2 regions of the Clostridium sp. JS66 genome follow, and region 1 is predicted to be linked to the other one. Evidence: riboswitches for the same ligand, from Rfam matches in the RefSeq annotation. Region 1 holds a riboswitch; the other holds the start of a gene.
What was found. A riboswitch is a leader RNA that binds a small molecule or an ion and turns the genes downstream of it on or off. The one in region 1 is predicted to bind cobalamin.
Positions count from the first base shown of each region.

Region 1 (13,780 bases):
TAATAAATTTATTTGCACTATCTCTTATTTTTGAAATTAATGATATTATATCTGTTGATTGCATGTTTTAATTATAGTTTTATATAAAACTATTGTCAAATAATTGTTTATATATACATAAACAATATCTATATTTGCTAAAACTTTACTTAAAAGTTTAAGTAGTATGTGATACAAGGTACAGTAGTGGTAGTTTGAATATTAGCGATTATTAATGAATGTTAAAATGGGTACCTTTTTTAGTAAAACAATACGAATGAAAATTAGAGGGGATTATTATACTTTTGTAGAAGTTTAATATAAAAGGAGATGATATTATGGCATCATTAGAAATGAGAGGTTCTTTTGATTTAAATACAGAAACAATAGACAACCAAGTAACAAAAACCTCACCTGGAAATTATGCTTTAGGACATATTAATAAAGCGAATAATCATTTTATAGTTGAATATGTTGGAAGAGCTGACTCTGATTTGAATGGAAGGCTTAAACAACATGTTGGAGAGAAGTATAAAAAATTTAAATATAGCTATGCTGACTCACCTAAAGCAGCGTTTCAAGAAGAATGTAGAGATTATCATGAGTTTGGTGAAAATCAGAAACTTGACAATAAAATTCATCCAGATAAATCAGAAGATACATTTTGGAAGTGCCCTTATTGTGATATATGTAATTAATAATATTGTGAAGAAGAAGTCTTTTTTATTATCAACACCTAATTGAAAAAAATATTAATACTATTTAGTTTATACAAATTATATATGTATAATTTGTAAGCAATATAAAGCCCAGCAAATTAACTTGCCGGGCTTTATTTGCAATTTACGAAAGTGATATTTCATTGTCGGCAGCCTCTGCTAAGGATAATCTTGAATGAATATTCTAAATCTGCTGAAGCTTGTCAGTAATAATCCGTGAAATCACATAATAATAATTTGTTTTCTGCATCTATCACTGAAGATATTAATCCAGTATCATAGAATCTATAAAATATTCCTGAAAATCTTTTCTTTTTGATAACTCTATATATGTGGTTTTATTAATAATATCTACTGCATTCTCTCTTATTTGTTTTGATAGCAAATATATTTTAGCTCCACCACCTGCACAGTTGCCAACAGATTCAATCTTACCCTTGAGCTCTTTGGGTATCATGCCTATGGTAGCAGAACTTTCTATATCCATATAATTACCAAATCCACCGCCAATGTATACTTTTTCTATTTCATTAAAGTTTATGTTCTTTTCTTTTAAAAGTATTTTGATGCCAGCACATACAGCAGCCTTTGCCAATTGAACTTCTCGTACATCCTTTTGTGTAAAGGTAATAATTTCATCATGTATACTATTTTGTACTAGAATAAACTGTCTCATATTATCTATCTCAACAATCCTATTCTGATAATCCGTGTTTTCCACTTCGTCCGCGCAAGCCATTCTACCTGATTCATCTAATATTCCAAACTTCACAAATTGTGCCACAGCATCCAACACTCCTGAGCCGCATATTCCACAGGGTTTTTCATTTCCTATTGTTTCATATATTTTATCCCTTGATAAATCAACTTTGCTTATAGCTCCTTTTATGGCACCAATTCCATGCTTAATATTTGTACCTTCAAAAGCTGGTCCAGCAGCCGTAGAGCAAGTTACTACTTCGTTTTTATTACCCAGCGCAATTTCTCCATTGGTTCCAAGGTCTAACAATAATGAATATTTTTCTGAATTTAACATACCACAGGATAATATACCAGCAGTTATATCACTTCCTACAAAAGCTGATATACCAGGAAGTAAGCTTATCATGCCTTTAGCCTTAATTCCAATCTCCTTAGCTTCAAGCTCCAGTGCCTTTGTAACCATTGGAATATATGGTGACATAGTTATATTTTTACATGGAAGTCCAAGTAGTAGGTGAATCATAATAGTGTTTCCAACAATAACTATATCATATATGTTATCTTTACTTATGTTATTTTTTTTACATAACAGTTCTATCATATCATTAAGCTGATTTACAATATTATCCTTCAATATATCTAATCCCTTTGGATTCTCAATAGTAAAATTTATTCTTGAAACTACATCAGCCCCATAACTTATCTGGCTATTAACTCTTGAATCTATATCCATTACTTTCCCATCATTTAGATTTAATAAATAGATTACTATAGTAGTTGTGCCTATATCTACAGCCAGTCCATAGTTTTGATGTAAACAATTACCATTTTCTAAATGTAAAAGACGATTATTATAAAGTGATGCGGTAACATTAAAATCAGATCCTCTTAACAAATCACTTATTTGAGGTAAATATTGTAAACCAATGAGTAAATCATCATTTTCACAAGCATCACTTAACCTTCTATAATCATCTCGTTGATCATTAATGGATGGTTTCTCAATTGCTAAATATTTTTTCTTCACTACAGTATCTAGAGTATATTGCTGTTCTGTACCATTTATTAATACTTCCATATCTTTATTCTTTTCTAAAAGTACTATTTCTAAATCTTCATTTATAGTCAAATTACAGGATAACCTAAATCCACTTTCTAACTCTTCTTTAGTTAAATGCTTTATATCGAGTGGAGTAGGTTCAGGTAATCCTTTTACTACTTTAACTTTACATTTTCCACAAATTCCTTTTCCATTGCAGGGACTATCTATAAATATTTTGTTATCCATTAATATATTAAATAAATTCTCACCTGGTTTAACCTTTATGACGTCTTTACCATTTTGTGAATTAGTAATAAGTTGAAATTTTTTATTGGAAATATTCATATAATTCCCCCTATGAAATATTTTTCTTTAAGTATAATTATATTCTACTTGAATATACATAATTTAAGTTTTGGAATATAGTAGTTCCCTATACATTGGACAATAAAGTGAGACTCGTGTTTGATCTTGTAACAAACGAATAACTCTCATTAAGAAAAAATACAAAAAACATTTTGGATTAATTTATTTTTAATATTGATCCAAAATGTTTTTTATTTACAACAAAAATGTTTTGGCCTAGTTATGTACCTTAAAACATTTTTTTACTCATTTCATCTATTGCATTACTTACTGTCTCATATACATTTGGGAAATACCCCTTAGGTAAACCTGCAGTTAGGCATGGAATAAAGTATTTCTTTCCATTAGCTTTGCAAGCTTCTTCTACATGTTTGGTACAATTTTCAGGTGTCCAATCCGGAAAGTCAATCAAACCGCTGTGGAGACCTCCCATAAAGGATATTTTTTCACCATATTTCTTGATCATTTCAGGAATGTTATTAGTATTCATAACGCCTTGCCAGATATCGATGCCCATTTCGATCATATATGGAACTAGGTTAGCGGCATAAGAATCGCTGTGGTGAACAATCAATTCAACACCATTGGCTCTATAGTAACCATAGATTTTTTTATAAGCTGGAAGAAAGAACTCTTCGAACATTTCAGGAGATACAAAAGAGTTTTTTTGGCTACCCCAGTCATCATGATGGAAAATACAATCTGGGTGAAGTTTTTCAACTATCACTTTTGCAGCATCTAACTCATACTGCGTAATGGCATCAATTAACTCATGCATAGCTTCAGGCTCTTCATATAAACCCATTAATGCATCTTCCATACCCATAAGATGATGTGTCATTTCAAAGACACCTGGGGCATAGAAAGGTGAGACAAATTCCTCGTTACGGTCAACAGAATTAGCATGAGCAACAGCGGCAGCCCAAGCTTCATCGGAAGTGTCGATTTCAGGAATTTTAACGTATTTCTTCCATTCAGTAACATCTTTTAAAACTCTGTGTTCGTCATCATGCACAGGGAACGCACCAAGTTGACCTTCTGGCCATTGCCATGTTATTCCCCAATTGTCTTTCCAAGTACAACCGTATTTAGATCCACTTCCCAAAGGCATTTCCAGAATCATATTTAAAAATTCATATTGATTAACAAAACGATCCGGATTTCCACCTTTAATAGTTTCGAGTAAATTCTGTCTTTTAGTTAACATATATCAATACCTCCCCTTATATTATTTATGATATATCTATGCTGTTGCCAATTCTTTAGCCTTAATTGCAGCACTACCTGCATCAGGCGTATATGCATCTGCCCCTATTGAAGCCGCAAATTCAGCTGTTACAGGAGCACCACCAACCATTATATTGAATCCTTTTAATCCACTTTTTCTTAAAGTCTCAACTGTTTTCTTCAAAGCTGGCATTGTTGTAGTAAGAAGTGCTGAACATACTACTATTTTTACATTTTCATTTGTCTTAACTGCTTCAACAAATTTAGCATCAGGTACGTCTACACCAAGGTCTACTATTTTGAATCCAGTACTTTCAATCATCATTGAAACCAAATTTTTTCCAATATCATGTAAATCGCCTGCCACTGTTCCAATAATACATGTTCCTAAAGAAGATGAAGAACCACTTGCAAGATGAGGTTTAAGCACTTCTACACCTTTTGCCATTGCTTTTGCTGCTATTAGCATTTCAGGTACGAATAGTTCTCCTGTTGAGAACTTATCGCCTACAACACCCATTGAGTCGATCATAGCTTGAAGTATATCTTCTGCTTTGCTTCCCTCATCTAGTGCTTCCTGCACCAATCCTTTAATAAGTTTAGTTTTACCTTTCTCTACATTAGCTTTTACTTCTTCAATTTTAGACATTATCTTTTCCTCCTTATTATTTTATATAATTATTTCTTTTTACCAAATATTCCTTCTCTGTATGCTCTAATATATTCCATGCAGTACTCGTCTTCACCTAATAGTGCTTCTGTTGCAAACAACATCCCTATTAAATCCTGATTTAGTGGATCAAGGATAAAGCTGTCCATTCCTGCATTCATAGCCAATACTGCAAATGCCTGATTGACAATTTTCCTAGCTGGAATATTAAAGGAGATATTACTAACGGCTCCAACAACATGAATAGTAGGATACAATTCTTTAATTTTTTTCATAACTTCGGTTACCATGGTGATCCCATCTTCTGATGTACATAGCATTTCAATCAAGGGATCAATATGCATCCTAGATGGATCAATGTTGTATTCCTTTGCTTTTGCCATTAAATCTGCAAATACATCCAAACGATCTTTAGCAGTTTTAGGGATTCCTTTGTCGCTGTTCAAAAGAGCAACACATTCCCATTTTGTATCAGCGATTGCAGGAAATGCCACGTCAATCTTGTCCCCTTCCATTGATACGGAATTGAAAAGGCCTGGTTTCTTACAGTATTTCATGGCTTCTACGCATGTATGAACGTTAGGGCTGTCCACTGCAATGGGAACATCGGTTGCATCCTGTACGATGTCTATAAGCCATTTCATTGTTTCCAGTTCGATTCCATCATCCACTGAAGCACAAACATCAATAAAATCTGCACCTGCTTCTGCTTGCTTTATTGCAAGATTTCTTATAAATTCTGCATCCTTTGCTGCAATGGCTTTAGCCGTGGAAGGAATCGCTCCATTAATTTTTTCACCAATTACTATCATAATATACACCCCTTTTTTAAACATTTACTTTAAGTTACAATCATATCAATTAGTACTACAACACTTTAAATTTCTTTGATTTGTACTTTATTTTTTCATTCTTATATCACCCATTGTACACATAGTTAATAGAAATAACACAACATTCAGAAAAATCAGATTGGGTGCTTTTACAATGTTTTTGCATATGATATTTTCATCATCCTACACCGAAAAAAGTCATGTTAAACATTTACATTAGGGCAGTGTAACCTCTCAGCTGTTCACAACATTTAATTGACCATAATTAGGATATGTATCTGTTGCATCAATTGAAAGGATATACCATAATCTCTAATTCTCCTGACTGAATTTATACATTTTTTATTATTGTATAAGTAACAGAAGAACCAGCAGAAAACGTTGTAATTTACCAACCATTTGATATAATTACATTATAGCAAATGGAAATTTTTAATTCTATTTGCAGAATGTAGATTTTTTAAGAATAATTTATACAAAATGTATAAATTAGAGGTGCTTATGAAATTAAATGAGTTAAGCAAAGAACATCCTTTTGAAATCTGATATAAATCCTTTTATTAGAAAGCTGCTGCAGGAACAAGATCAAAAAATAGCAATTTGGTTTAATATAAGCATAAACGCCCGTAATAACATAGATATTTCTCATATGTTTTTTTATAATAAAAATATGTAAAATTTAAACATAGTATAGTAGAATATGATTAGTGATATTGACTAAGATTTTTGCAAGATTGGAGTGAATTGATTATGAAAAAAATTGAAGAAAAAACTTTGTATAAAGGGAAATGGTTGGCATTAAAGCAAACAACCTATAAGAGTAAAAGTGGAGAAACTGTAAAGTGGGAAAGTATAGAAAGGACTAATACTAGTAAAACTGTGGTCATAATACCTAAACTTGTTCCATCAAACAGATATTTAATGATAAAACAATATCGTCCAGCTATAAATAATTATATTTTAGGATTTCCAGCAGGATTAGTAGAAGGTGAAGATTTAGAAAAGGAGGCTTTAAGAGAACTTAAAGAAGAAACAGGATATGTAGGAAAAATAAAAACTATAAGTCCTGAATTATATTCAAATGCAGCACTATTGACGGATACTGTGCGTGTAGCTAATGCAGAAATTGATGAGACAATAGAAGAAAATTTAAATCCTAAACAACATCTTGAATCAGAAGAGGAAATAGAAGTTGTTTTGGTAAATAAAAATAATTTAAAAAACTTTTTATTAGAGGAACAGGCAAAAGGTACAGCTGTAGCTATGGGAACATGGTATATATTTTGTGAAGGCTGTAATTTATAAGGTTTTAAAATAAAAAAATTTTTGTAAAAAAAGCACAGGTACTAATCCTGTGCTAAAGTTAATTTATGATGTATATATATCAGAAAATTCTATACTTACTTTTTCAATATGACTTTTATTAAAGTTAATATTTTGTGTAGGTGCGTTATCGGTTTCCTTTATAGTAACAGGAAGTCTTATAACAAATTTGGTACCCTTTCCATAAGTGCTTTTAACTGAAATTTTTCCTCCATGCATTTCAACTAAGGATTTTACAAGAGATAATCCTATGCCACTTCCTGTATAGTTTCTTGCTGAAGCTCTATTTGCCTGACGAAATCTTTCAAAAATTATATCCAAATCATCTTCAGGTATGCCAATACCAGTATCTTCTACGCAAATAACAATATGATCGTTTTCATCAAACATGTTTATAAATATATGTCCACCTGGATTTGTAAATTTTATAGCATTAGATATTAAATTCAACATAATTCTTTCTATTTTATCAGGATCACAAGCCATAAATTTTTCTTCTGTATCTGTATCAAATGTAAGAGTTATAGATTTATTCTCTACATATTGAGCTACAGATAGTGTTATATCTTCAACTATATTAACTATATTGTAATTGCCAGTGCGAATTTCAAAATATCCACTATCGATTTTTGTTATATCTATTAAATTATTAATAAGTTTTAATAATCTTAAAGAATTTTGTTTTATGCTCTTAAAATATTTAAAAGACTTTTCTTCATTACAGTTTAAATTGTTAAAAGATTTCATAAGTTGAAGTGCACTTAGAATTATGTTTAATGGTGTTCTAAGGTCATGACTGATGTTGGTAAAAAAATCTGTCCTTAATTTGTCAATTTCTTGCATCTTACTTAAGTGTAATTTATCTTCTTTTATTTTTTTGATTAAGGTTTTAACAATAGAACATTCTTTATTTAATTCATATCTTACATTTTGCAGTACAGTACAATCTTCAAAGGTAAACATTATGCCATTTGATATTGAAGATTTATTTTCTAAAGCACTAATTTTTATATTACAGTATTTGTAATGTTTACTTGAAAAGAAATTGTTTACTGAAAGATTATCTAATATTATAGTTTCTTTAGTACTTGTAATGTTTTTGATTTTAATATTGATATCTTTAGTAAATACCTTGGGGAAAATCTGAAAAAAGTTTTTTCCTATAACAGTTTTATTGTATATGTTTGACATTTTTTCTAGTACGGAATTCCAAAGTATTATGTTAAATTTGATGTCTAAAATTATAACTCCTATAGGAACATTGTCTATAATTGTATTAATCATATTTTTATCATTAGAAAGATCTGTATTAACAATAAAATTATTATTAGAGTTATTTGAAAATAAACAAGAATAATCAGAACTTAACACAGTGAGAACTCCTTTCATTATTATTAAAATAAACTGTTGTATAATGATGCACTAATAACACATATTCTACAAAAGCATTTTAAATCCTCCTAAAATATATGCAAAATGTAAAATAAATATTAATTAATTTAATATTTTACAATTATTATACGTAATATAATAAGTTTTAAATTAATTGCATTAAGTTTTTATATATGATATATTTTGAGTATATGTAAAATAATTTGTAATAAGTAGGTGTAATAGTAATGGGAGACTGGCTTTTAAAGAAAGATGACTATGTACCTAAAGCTGACAAAGATAGTTTTATAGATAAAACTATAGTGGGACTTCTAAGTATTTTATCATTAATAAAGAGAAGCAACAAAGTTAGTAATAATTTTATGTACAAGCTTAATCCATCTATAAAATTGATTTTTACAATTATAAACATAATATTTTTGTCAATGTCTAAGAATCTTATGTACATATTAGTTGTGGATGTATATATGCTATTTACTTTGAGTTTATTAGACATAGAAGACATAAAAAAAATTTTAGCAGTAAGCATAGTGGTACCAATTTTTACATTTATTATGATTATACCTTCTATAATGATGGGAAATGTAAGAAATAGTATACTTCTTATCTTAAAAGTAATAGGTACTATATTAGCTATAAATATCTTATCTTATACTACTAAGTGGCATGACATAACAAAAGCACTTAAAAACTTCTTCATACCAGATATATTCATATTAGTGTTCGATATAACCATAAAATATATTTATATTCTTGGAGAATTTTCTCTAGAAATGATTTATGCTCTAAAGTTAAGATCTATAGGTGTAAATAGTGGTAAATACTCTTCTTTATCTAAAGTAATGGGAAATCTTTTCTTAAAATCAAAGGAATTAGGTGATGAAATGTATTCCGCCATGGAATGTAGAGGATTCACAGGAGAGTATGTGTCTTATTCAAGCTTTAGTTTTTCTTTTAAGGATTTTGCTTATGTTATAATAAATATAGTAATTATATTAATGTATTTTTATTTTGCTAGGATGTGATAAGGATGATTGAATTTAAAGATGTTTATTTTAAATACAAAAATGCAGATGTACTAAAAAATATAAATGTAAGTATTAAAGAAGGGGAAGCTGTAGCTTTAATAGGGCCTAATGGCAGTGGTAAATCCACATTTTTGAAAATTGTAAATGGAATAGAATTCGCAAAAAAAGGAAAATACTGTTTTAAGGGTGAAGAAATAAATAGCAAAAAGTTAGAAGATAATAAATTTTGCAAATTATTTCACAAAAGTGTAGGTTTTGTATTTCAAAATTCAGATGCACAACTTTTTTGTTCTAATGTGTATGATGAAATAGCATTTGGACCAAGGCAGATGGGTTTAAAGGAAGAAGAAGTGAATATGAGAGTTGAAGATTGCCTAAAGCTCTTAGATGTAGCGGATCTTAGAGAAAGAGAACCATATAATTTAAGTGGTGGGGAGAAAAAGAGGGTAGCTATAGCTAGTGTTTTAGCTTTAAATCCAGAGGTTTTAGTTTTAGATGAACCTATGAATGGTATAGATCCTAAAGGAAAAAGATTTTTGAAAGATCTTATGATAAAATTAAATTCCAGTGGTAAAACTATAATTTGTTCTACCCATGATTTTGAATATGTACAAGATGTATTTAAAAGGGCTTTAGTTTTCTCAGAAGAACATACTATTGTAAGAGATGATGATTATAATTCTGTGATCAATGATAACGATTTTTTAGTTCATTATAATATAAAGTAGAATTATTGACAGAGTAACTTAATTGTAATAAACTAAATTTATAAAAGAGAATATTGTAACTTCAGGTGCCTTTTAACAAGGTGAAAAGGGAATGCGGTTGAATTCCGCAGCAGCCCCCGCTACTGTAATTGAGGACAAACCTTTACTGGCCACTCTATATTAATATTGGAGGAAGGCAAAGGGGAGAATGATTCATAAGCCAGGAGACCTGCCTGATTAAAACATATGCTTTCGGAGGGAAAGGACTTTTAATATAGTACTTCCGGCATTTGCCGGTTTTTTATTTTGTAAAGAAAATTGTCTTAAAAGTCAAACAATATGCAATATGTTAAAAATATGGGGATATTGCATGGAGCACTTTTGGACAATTTTTTCGTTTATACAAATTTTGAGAGGGGAATGATTGGTATGGCTAAAATTATGATTCAAGGCACAGGATCATCAGTAGGAAAGAGTATACTAGTAACGGCACTTTGTAGAATTTTTACGCAGGATGGATATTCTGTATGTCCTTTTAAGTCGCAAAATATGTCTTTAAATTCATATATAACTCTAGATGGTAAGGAAATGGGGCGTGCACAAGTGCTTCAAGCCTATGCTGCAGGACTTCAACCAGAAGCATATATGAATCCTATACTTTTAAAGCCTACTTCTGATAAAAAATGTCAGATTATAGTTAATGGAAAAGTATATGGTAATAGTACTGCTATGGAATATCATAATATGAAATTACAATTTAGGGATATGCTTAAAGAGCAATTTGAAGAAATGGAAAAAAAGTTTGATATCATAGTTATGGAAGGAGCAGGTAGTCCTGCAGAAATAAATTTAAGAGATAGAGACATAGTAAATATGGGTATGGCAGAAATTGTAGATGCACCTGTTTTGTTAGCTGGGGATATAGATAAAGGAGGAGTATTTGCATCTTTAGCAGGAACCATGGTTCTATTTAATGAGGAAGAAAAGAAGAGAGTTAAGGGTACAATAATAAATAAATTTAGAGGCGATGTGGAAATATTAAAACCAGGACTTACTATGCTAGAAGATATAATAAAAATACCATGTCTAGGTGTAATTCCTTATTTTCATTTGGCATTAGAAGATGAAGATGGTGCAGTAGAGTTTAACAAGAGAGTGACAGCACCTATAGATATAGCTGTAATAAAGCTTCCACACATATCTAATTTTACAGACTTAGATTCCTTAAAGAGTGAAGAGGATGTATCAGTAAGATTTATAGAAACTGTTGAAGAATTTGGAAATCCAGATTTAGTTATAATTCCAGGAAGCAAGAATACTATTGAGGACTTACTTAAGCTTAGAAAATCCGGTATAGAAGCACACATAAAGGAATACAGCAAAGATGGTTTAGTTATAGGAATCTGTGGCGGATATCAAATGCTTGGAAAAATAATAAAAGATCCTTATGGTGTAGAAACAGAAGTTCCAGAGGTAGAAGCTATGGGTCTTTTGGATATAGATACTGTATTTGAGGAAGAAAAGGTCACTACAAGGGTAAAAGCAGAAAGTATAAGAGAGTTTGATGTATATAAGAATGAAGCTTCAACAGAAAAAAGAAAAATAGATGTATATGGCTATGAAATACATATGGGAATATGTACTTATGGTGAAAAAGCAAAACCTTTATTTGAAATCACAGATAAGAATGGAGAAGAGGTTTGTCTTCAGGATGGTGCTGTAAATAATGAAGAAAATGTTATAGGAAGTTATATACATGGAGTTTTTGATGGTGTAGATTTTAGAGAATATATTTTAAATAAAATAAGATCAAAAAAAGGTATGAAAACTAAAAAATCTTATGTATATGAAAATTTAAGAGAAAAAGAACTTGATAGACTTGCAGACATAGTTAGGCAAAATATGGATATAACAAGTATATATAATATTATGGGAATGAAGAAATAATGGGGTGATGTATTTTGATAGCATCTTTCATGGCAATGAATATATTAGATATAATTTTAGCTGTAATAATAGATTGGCTAATAGGCGATCCTAATTGGTTGCCGCATCCTATTATATATATAGGAAAACTTATAGGGTTTCTTGATAAAAAAGGAAGAAAACTATGTAAATCTAATGGAAGTATTAAAGCTTTTGGCGGACTTATTGTAATAATTGTAGCGGGTATAAGCTTTTTTATAACATTTGGTATTTTAAAGTTAGCAAGTTCACTGCCTTGGTTATTTCATATTGTTAATGTGTTGATAATATGGACTACATTGGCAGCAAAATGTTTAAGTAAAGAAGCTAAAAAGGTCTATCATGCATTGAAGGATAAAGATATAGAGAAAGCTCGATTAATGCTTTCATATATAGTTGGAAGAGATACAACACAGCTTGGTGATAATGAGATAATAAGAGCTGATGTTGAAACAGTGGCTGAAAATGCTTCAGATGGGGTTATTGCACCATTATTTTATGCAATAATTGGAGGAGCACCTTTGGCAATGATGTATAAAGCTATAAATACCATGGATTCAATGCTTGGATATATGAATGAAAAATATAGATATATAGGATTTTTTCCAGCTAAGGTAGATGATGTTTTCAATTTTATTCCTGCAAGAATAACTGGAATACTTATATGTTTAAGTTCTTTTGTAGTTAAAGGCAATGCTATAGAAAGCTTTTGTATAATGGTTAGAGATAGAAAAAATCATAAAAGTCCAAATTGTGCCTATCCAGAAGCAGCTGCTGCAGGAGCTATGAAGGTACAGCTAGGTGGAACTAATGTATATTTTGGAGAAGTAGTTTATAAGCCTACAATAGGAGATAAGAAAAAGACATTGAGTTTTGAACATATAAATGAGTCTATAAAGCTTATGTATGCTGCTGAAATTTTTATGATAATTATATATGTAGTATTTATGTTTGTAATTATTAAGAAGTAAATATGTTTTATTAAAAAGGATTTAGGAAGTGATTGATATGGAACATGGAGGAGATATATATACAGAAGGAATTTTAAAGGGAAGAGAAATTTTAGATTTTAGTTCTAATATAAATCCATTAGGAGTTCCGAAAAGCTTTACAGATCATATAGATGAAGCTATAAAAGCTGTAGAAAAGTATCCAGATGCTGAATATAGAAGCTTAAAAAAGTGCATTAAGGAATATTTAGATTTTAGTGTGGATTATTTTAAACCTGGAGTTTATGATAAAAAAAGTGAATTTTTTATATCTGAAAAGGATATAATTCTTGGCAATGGTGCAGCAGAAATTATAGATTTGTCCATAAGCTGTTTTAAAAAGGTTTGTGTAGCAGTTCCTTCCTTTATAGAATATGAGAAAAATGCTTTGAAGTGGGGATGTGACATAATATATTCTACCATGAAAAAGGATATGACTTATGATTATGAAGATATATTATTGCAAACACAAAAGTCAGATGTACTTATCATAGGGAACCCTAATAATCCTAATGGGGGAATAATAGATAAGGATAAATTTAAAAAAATATTAGATTTTTGCGAAGAAAATAATAAAACAATTATAATAGATGAAGCTTTTATAGAATTTACAGGGAAAAATAATTTTAGCTTTTTAGAGAAAATGAAAAATTATAAATGTATACTTATAATTAGAGCTTTAACTAAATTCTTTGCTTTGCCTGGCATCAGAATAGGATATGGAATAAGCAAAAATGAGGAACTTATAGATAAAATTAAAATTAAACAAAATCCCTGGAATGTAAATTGTTTTGCAGAAATTGCAGCAAAATATGTTTTAAAGGATAGAAATTATATA
Region 1 is NZ_CP131467.1:1,273,626-1,287,405, forward strand. Features, by position in the region: gene Q6H37_RS06070 (MarR family winged helix-turn-helix transcriptional regulator) at 1-64, opposite strand, end outside; gene Q6H37_RS06075 (hypothetical protein) at 318-677, shown strand; gene Q6H37_RS06080 (ASKHA domain-containing protein) at 964-2,787, opposite strand; gene Q6H37_RS06085 (uroporphyrinogen decarboxylase family protein) at 3,038-4,015, opposite strand; gene Q6H37_RS06090 (corrinoid protein) at 4,052-4,684, opposite strand; gene Q6H37_RS06095 (methyltetrahydrofolate cobalamin methyltransferase) at 4,714-5,517, opposite strand; gene Q6H37_RS06100 (NUDIX hydrolase) at 6,289-6,843, shown strand; gene Q6H37_RS06105 (ATP-binding protein) at 6,907-8,232, opposite strand; gene Q6H37_RS06110 (energy-coupling factor transporter transmembrane component T) at 8,481-9,278, shown strand; gene Q6H37_RS06115 (ABC transporter ATP-binding protein) at 9,284-10,009, shown strand; cobalamin riboswitch at 10,056-10,240, shown strand; gene Q6H37_RS06120 (cobyric acid synthase) at 10,418-11,935, shown strand; gene cbiB (adenosylcobinamide-phosphate synthase CbiB) at 11,965-12,924, shown strand; gene Q6H37_RS06130 (histidinol-phosphate transaminase) at 12,962-13,780, shown strand, end outside.

Region 2 (6,195 bases), 2.9 Mb from region 1:
TAGAAGGTAAAAGGGAAAGTGGAGGAGAACTACTATGTGTAAAATATTAATTGTTGATGATGAATACTTTGAAAGAAAAATTTCTAAAATGATTATACTAAATGGAATACATCAGGCTGATATTGTTGGAGAAGCCTGTAATGGAAAAGAAGCAATTCTAATGAATGAAAAACTGAATCCTGATATTATTCTTATGGATATAAAAATGCCAATACTAGATGGATTACGTGCAGCAGAATTAATAAAAAACAGAGATGAAAATAAAATTATCATATTTGTAAGTGCTTGTGAAGATTTTTATCTTGTACAAAAAGCCATAAGGATAGGGGCAAATGATTATCTATTGAAATCTACTAGAACTGAACAATTAGTAGAAACAATAAGAAGACATATGTATCCTAATAGAGAATATTTTATGGATAAAGTTATAGGAATAAATTATTAAGGTTGATAAAATATTTTAAATTATAAAAAGATTGACATAATTCAAAAATAGATATACAATTATTATTGTAAAATTAAATAATAAAGTATTAGGTTTATTTATTAATTAAAAGGGAAAGTGGTGAAAATCCACTGCAGCCCCCGCTACTGTATACGGAGACAAGTTCTATGTCCACTGGAGAGATATCTCTCTGGGAAGGAAGAATAAGGAAGACCCGTGAGTCAGGAGACCTACCTATTGCTTTTGTCATAGTCTTTCGGAGGGAGAGAAAATGCATAAATAGTGTCATTTTAATACCGTTGTATTTTGAGTTTAACTTAAAATTAGCAGTATTAGATGCAGCAGAATATGTATTTTATAATTGTTTATTAGAGACTTCGAAAGGAGCCTCTTTTATTATATAGTGTTAATTTAAATATATTTAATCCCTTTATAAAACTTACTTTACACTTACTTTTTAGTAAGTGTACCTTTTTTTATAACATATAGAACTTGGATTTATGAAAGTTCGTATGACATATTGACTAATATAGTAAAAATTTCTTGGATTTTGTATAAAATATTGACAAAAATATATTTAATAGATATTATATAAACATGTAATATGGTAATTTTTATATGAAGATTTAGTGTGATAAAGATTAAATTTTGATAGAATTTGTATATTTTTGAACAATATAATAGTTTAAATAGGTGTCGATTGTAATCAAGAAGTGTTACAAATCGGTGAAAAGGGAAGATGGGTGAAAATCCCACGCGGTCCCGCCGCTGTAAAAGAGGAGTCCCTCTGAGAATGCCACTGAATAATCGGGAAGGCAAGAGGTGATGATGATGCTTGAGCCAGAATACCTGCCTGTTTTAATACCTGTTACTCTACGAGAGATAGAGGAGGTTTAATACAGTGTGCCTATTTTTAGTATTAACTCATTGTCTTTTGAGAGACAATGAGTTTTTTTTATATATATGATTTATTTTTAATATTTTTGGAGGTAATTATGTCAGACGTATTAGTTATTGCAGGAACAATGGATGCTAAGCAAATAATAAACAAGCTTTATAAAATTGGTGAAAAGGTTACCGTAATGGTCACCACTAAGTTAGGCAGTGAGTTGATTGATCATGATGATAGTATTGATATTTATCAGGGAAAGATCAATAAGTTTAGCGTCATTGATATGATAGATAAAGTACAGCCAAAGTGTATAATTGACGCTTCTAATCCTTTTTCAGTAGACATATCTAGAAATGTAATAAGTGCTTGTAAACTGACTGAAATACCATATATTAGGTTTCTAAGAGAAAAGGTAGTATATGAGGATTATGACGTTGTAAAGGTAAAAAATTATAAAGAAGCATATGAACGCATCCTGGAATATGAAGGTAATATCGTACTAACGGTAGGAAGTAAAAAAATTGAAACCTTCACTAAGATTCCTGACTATCGAAACAGAGTATACCTTAGAGTGCTTCCAGATTGGATGGTGTTAAAAAAATGTGAAGAACTGGGATTCAATTCAAGAAATATAATAGCAATGAAAGGACCATTCAGTGAAAAGTTAAATGAGGAGATATTTAAGTATTGCAATGCTTCTGTTTTAGTGACAAAAGATAGTGGTAATACCGGGGGCGTTATAGAAAAAATAAGTGCAGCTAGAAAATTAGGAATTAAAATAATTATGATTGAGAGATCTGATGAAAATTATGAAAATAAAACGACTTCAATTGAAGAAATAATTGATTTCGTAAAGAAAATAAGTATCAAAGCCAAAAGTATTCCAAATATAATATAGAAACTTAAAAAATAGGAATTTTAAAAACCATTATTTTGACATGGATAAAAATTGAAAGAAGGTGCGATATGGAAACAATTATTATTTTATGCATTATGTTTTTGATAGCTTTGTTTTTCTTTAAAATTGGAAATAATGATGATCATAATCATGAAAATAAAAACCACAATCATAGAATTGGTCATAAACACGGTGAAGGATTTTCTATTGACTTTTATTCTTATAGTTCAAAAATAAGACATTGGAATCCTACCTTTAAAGTAGCACTTTCTGTTTTGATATTAATTCTTTGCATTGTACTTAACAATCCATATGTATCCATTATGGTGATTATTGCAATGACCTATGTGACAGTTGTAAAAGGGAAACTTCCATTACATGAATATTTGTCAATAATGACAATTCCCGTAGCATTTATTTTATTGGGTACTTTTACTATTGCCATTGATTTTTCAAGGCAGCCCTTAGGACAATATAATCTGTATCTTGGTTTTGCCTATGTATTCACTTCTAATTTAAAACTTAAGGAAGCTGTATTTTTGATATTAAAGGTTTTTGCAGCTATTAGTGCACTGCAGATGATGACATTATCAACTCCATCCTCTGAAATTATCTATGTACTTCGCAAAGCACATGTGCCAAAGCTTATTATAGAACTTATGAATATGATTTATAGATATATTTTTATTTTAATGGATGTATATAGTAAGATGAAAAACTCTGCAGAGTCTCGTGAGGGATACTGTGATTTTAAAACCTCCTGTTATACATTTGGAAGTATTGCAAGTAATATGCTGGTTACTTCACTGAAAAAGGCAAATTCATATTATGATGCTATGGAGGCCAGATGCTATGATGGGGAACTAATATTTTATGAGGAAGATAAAAAGGTGGAAACAATACATATTGTTTCAGCAGCAGCATTCATAATTTTTTTAATTGTAATATGGAGTTTTACGAGATAAGGGGGAGCTATTATGGAAAAAACAATATTAAAGGTTGAAGATTTGCATTATGTTTATGGAAGTGGAAAAGTTGCATTGAAGAGTGTAAGTGTGGATATTCATGAAGGTGAAAAAATTGCTGTTATTGGCTCCAATGGATCTGGAAAATCTACATTTTTCTTGAATATTAATGGCGTATTTACACCAGAACGTGGAAAAGTCATTTATCGGAATACAGTGGTTAATAAGAAGAATTTAAAGGAGCTTAGAAAGAACATTGGAATTGTATTTCAGGATGCAGATAACCAAATTATTGCATCTACGGTTATGGCAGAAGTTGGATTTGGACCTATGAATTTAAAACTTCCAAAGGAAGAAGTAAAAAAGAGAGTTGATGAAGCTCTCACATATATGAATATTTCTGACTTCAAGGATCGACCTCCTCATTATTTGAGCGGCGGCGAGAAGAAAAGAGTTACTATTGCAGATATTATTGCTATGAAATCAGAAATCGTTATTTTCGACGAACCTACAGCAGCACTAGACCCTTTAAATGCCATGATGTTAGAAGAAGTTTTAGACAAGCTTGCTTTTGAAGGTAAGACAATGCTTATTTCAACTCATGATGTAGATTTCACCTACAGATGGGCGGAAAGAGTTCTTGTATTCTGCCATGGAAAAATTATAGCAGATGGAACACCACTAGAAATTTTCAAAAACAAGGAAGTTTTAAAACAGGCAAATTTAAAGCAGCCAACTATGCTGGAGGTTTATGAATCCCTTGTAGAAAATCATTTTATAAAAGATACAAAGTTTTATCCTAAAAATACTGAAGAATTTAATAAAATGCTTGAAAAACAGATGTCTTTTCTAGGTGCTTTGGCTTAGATTAAATATAAATTAACTTAACATAAGGAGGAAAATAAAATGAACAAAAAAGAAAAGAAGCTCTTAACTATTATTACAGTCTTTGCATTGACCTTTGGAGTAGTTCCAGTGGCAAATGCAATGCACATTATGGAAGGTTATCTTCCACCAAAATTTTGTATTGCATGGGGGGCCATTTGTGTTCCATTCTTAGTATTGGGTTACTTATCAATTAAAAAGACATTATCTGAAAACCGTAAATCTATGACCATTCTTGCTATGACAGGTGCATTTATTTTTGTACTTTCATCTTTAAAAATTCCGTCAGTAACAGGAAGCTGTTCTCACATGACGGGTACAGGACTTGCTGCAATTTTATTTGGACCATCTGCAGTAAGTATACTAGGTATCATTTGCTTGGTTTTTCAAGCAATTTTACTTGCTCATGGTGGACTTACAACTCTTGGTGCTAACACTTTTTCTATGGCTATTGCAGGTCCCTTAGTTTCTTATGGAATCTATAAATTATGTCAGAATATGAAAGTTAATAAAAATGTAGGTATTTTTATAGCAGCATCAATTGGTGACTTATTTACTTATTGTGTAACTAGTATTCAGCTTGCACTTGCATATCCTTCTCAAAGTGGTGGAGTTATGGCATCTGCAGCTAAATTTCTTGCAGTATTTGCACCAACACAGCTTCCACTTGCAGTTATCGAAGGCATTCTTACTGTTGTAATTGTTATGGGTCTTGAAACATATGCAAAATCCGAACTAACAGTTATTGGATTTTTAAAGAGAGGTGAAAATTAATGGCAAAGACAAAAAAGAAGGTTATCACTTTATTGGTTATTGCTGCATTGATTGCTCTTATACCATTATTTACATTGAGAGGAGCTGAATTTGGAGGATCAGATGATGCAGGAAGTAAAGTAGTTTCGCAAATTACAGGTAAAGAGTATCATCCTTGGTTTACACCTGTTATGGAAACTTGGATTGGTGGAGAATTACCAGGTGAAATTGAAAGCTTATTATTTTGTGTACAAACAGGTATTGGTGTCGGTATCATAGCATTTTTTATGGGAAGATTAGTAGAAAGAAAAAAAATAGAAAACGAGAAGCTTAAAAGTGAAAAACGAACTACAGAATCAGTAATTAGCTAGAAATTTGTACAAGGCTATTTAAAAAAGCTTATTCCATAAAGATTAAATAAAGCAATTTGAAGAAAACTTAACGAAAAGTTATGTTATCCTCAAATTGTTTTAATTTTATGAGAAAAATTATATAGTGATATTTTTAATGATTGTGTTAATGAATTCATAATTATTGTTATAATTGAATTAATATCATAATTTTAACTATATATGAGAGGAGAGTATAATGAATAAATCAAAAGCTTATCCAATTATGATGGCATTAGTATCCGCAATTTTATTTGGAGCCAGTGCACCTATAACCAAGATGCTTTTAGGTAAAATTGATCCTATTCCTCTTGCTGCATTTTTATATTTTGGTAGTGGAGTTGGCTTGTTAATATTCCAGATTGTAACTTCACTTGTTAAAAAACAAGCCTTAGACGAAGCACCTTTGAAAAAAAAGGATTTTCCCTGGCTTTTAGGTGCAAGTATTGCAGGAGGAATTATAGCACCTATTATTTTGCTAAACTGTCTTAAAGTAACTCCGGCCTCAACTGCTTCACTGTTGTTAAATTTTGAAGGGGTGGCAACTACCATAATTGCAGTAGTATTTTTTAAAGAAAGTGCAGGAAAACAAATTTTAAGTGCTGTAATATTAATTACTATGGCAAGTATTATTTTGTCCTGGGATTTTAAAAATCAATGGGGATTTTCTATAGGTTCTTTTGGAATTATATTGGCTTGTTTTTGCTGGGGAATAGATAATAATTTTACAAGAAATATTTCTGCAAAAAATCCTTTTTCCATTGTAACAATAAAAGGAATTATATCAGGTTCTTTTTCATTCATTCTAGCTATGATACTTGGTAATCAAATACCAAGTTTAACAATTTCAATATCTGCTATGATTATAGGATTTTTTTGCTATGGTTTAAGTATAGTATTATTTGTATTTGCTATGAGGGATTTAGGAAGTACAAGAACAAGTGCATTATATGGAACAGCGCCATTTA
Region 2 is NZ_CP131467.1:4,132,852-4,139,046, reverse strand. Features, by position in the region: gene Q6H37_RS19345 (response regulator) at 35-445, shown strand; cobalamin riboswitch at 519-698, shown strand; cobalamin riboswitch at 1,120-1,317, shown strand; gene cobK (precorrin-6A reductase) at 1,441-2,235, shown strand; gene cbiQ (cobalt ECF transporter T component CbiQ) at 2,304-3,200, shown strand; gene Q6H37_RS19330 (energy-coupling factor ABC transporter ATP-binding protein) at 3,213-4,067, shown strand; gene Q6H37_RS19325 (energy-coupling factor ABC transporter permease) at 4,107-4,859, shown strand; gene Q6H37_RS19320 (cobalt transport protein CbiN) at 4,859-5,209, shown strand; gene Q6H37_RS19315 (DMT family transporter) at 5,427-6,195, shown strand, end outside.
Region 2: another riboswitch for cobalamin. It lies ahead of cobK (precorrin-6A reductase); the one in region 1 lies ahead of Q6H37_RS06120 (cobyric acid synthase).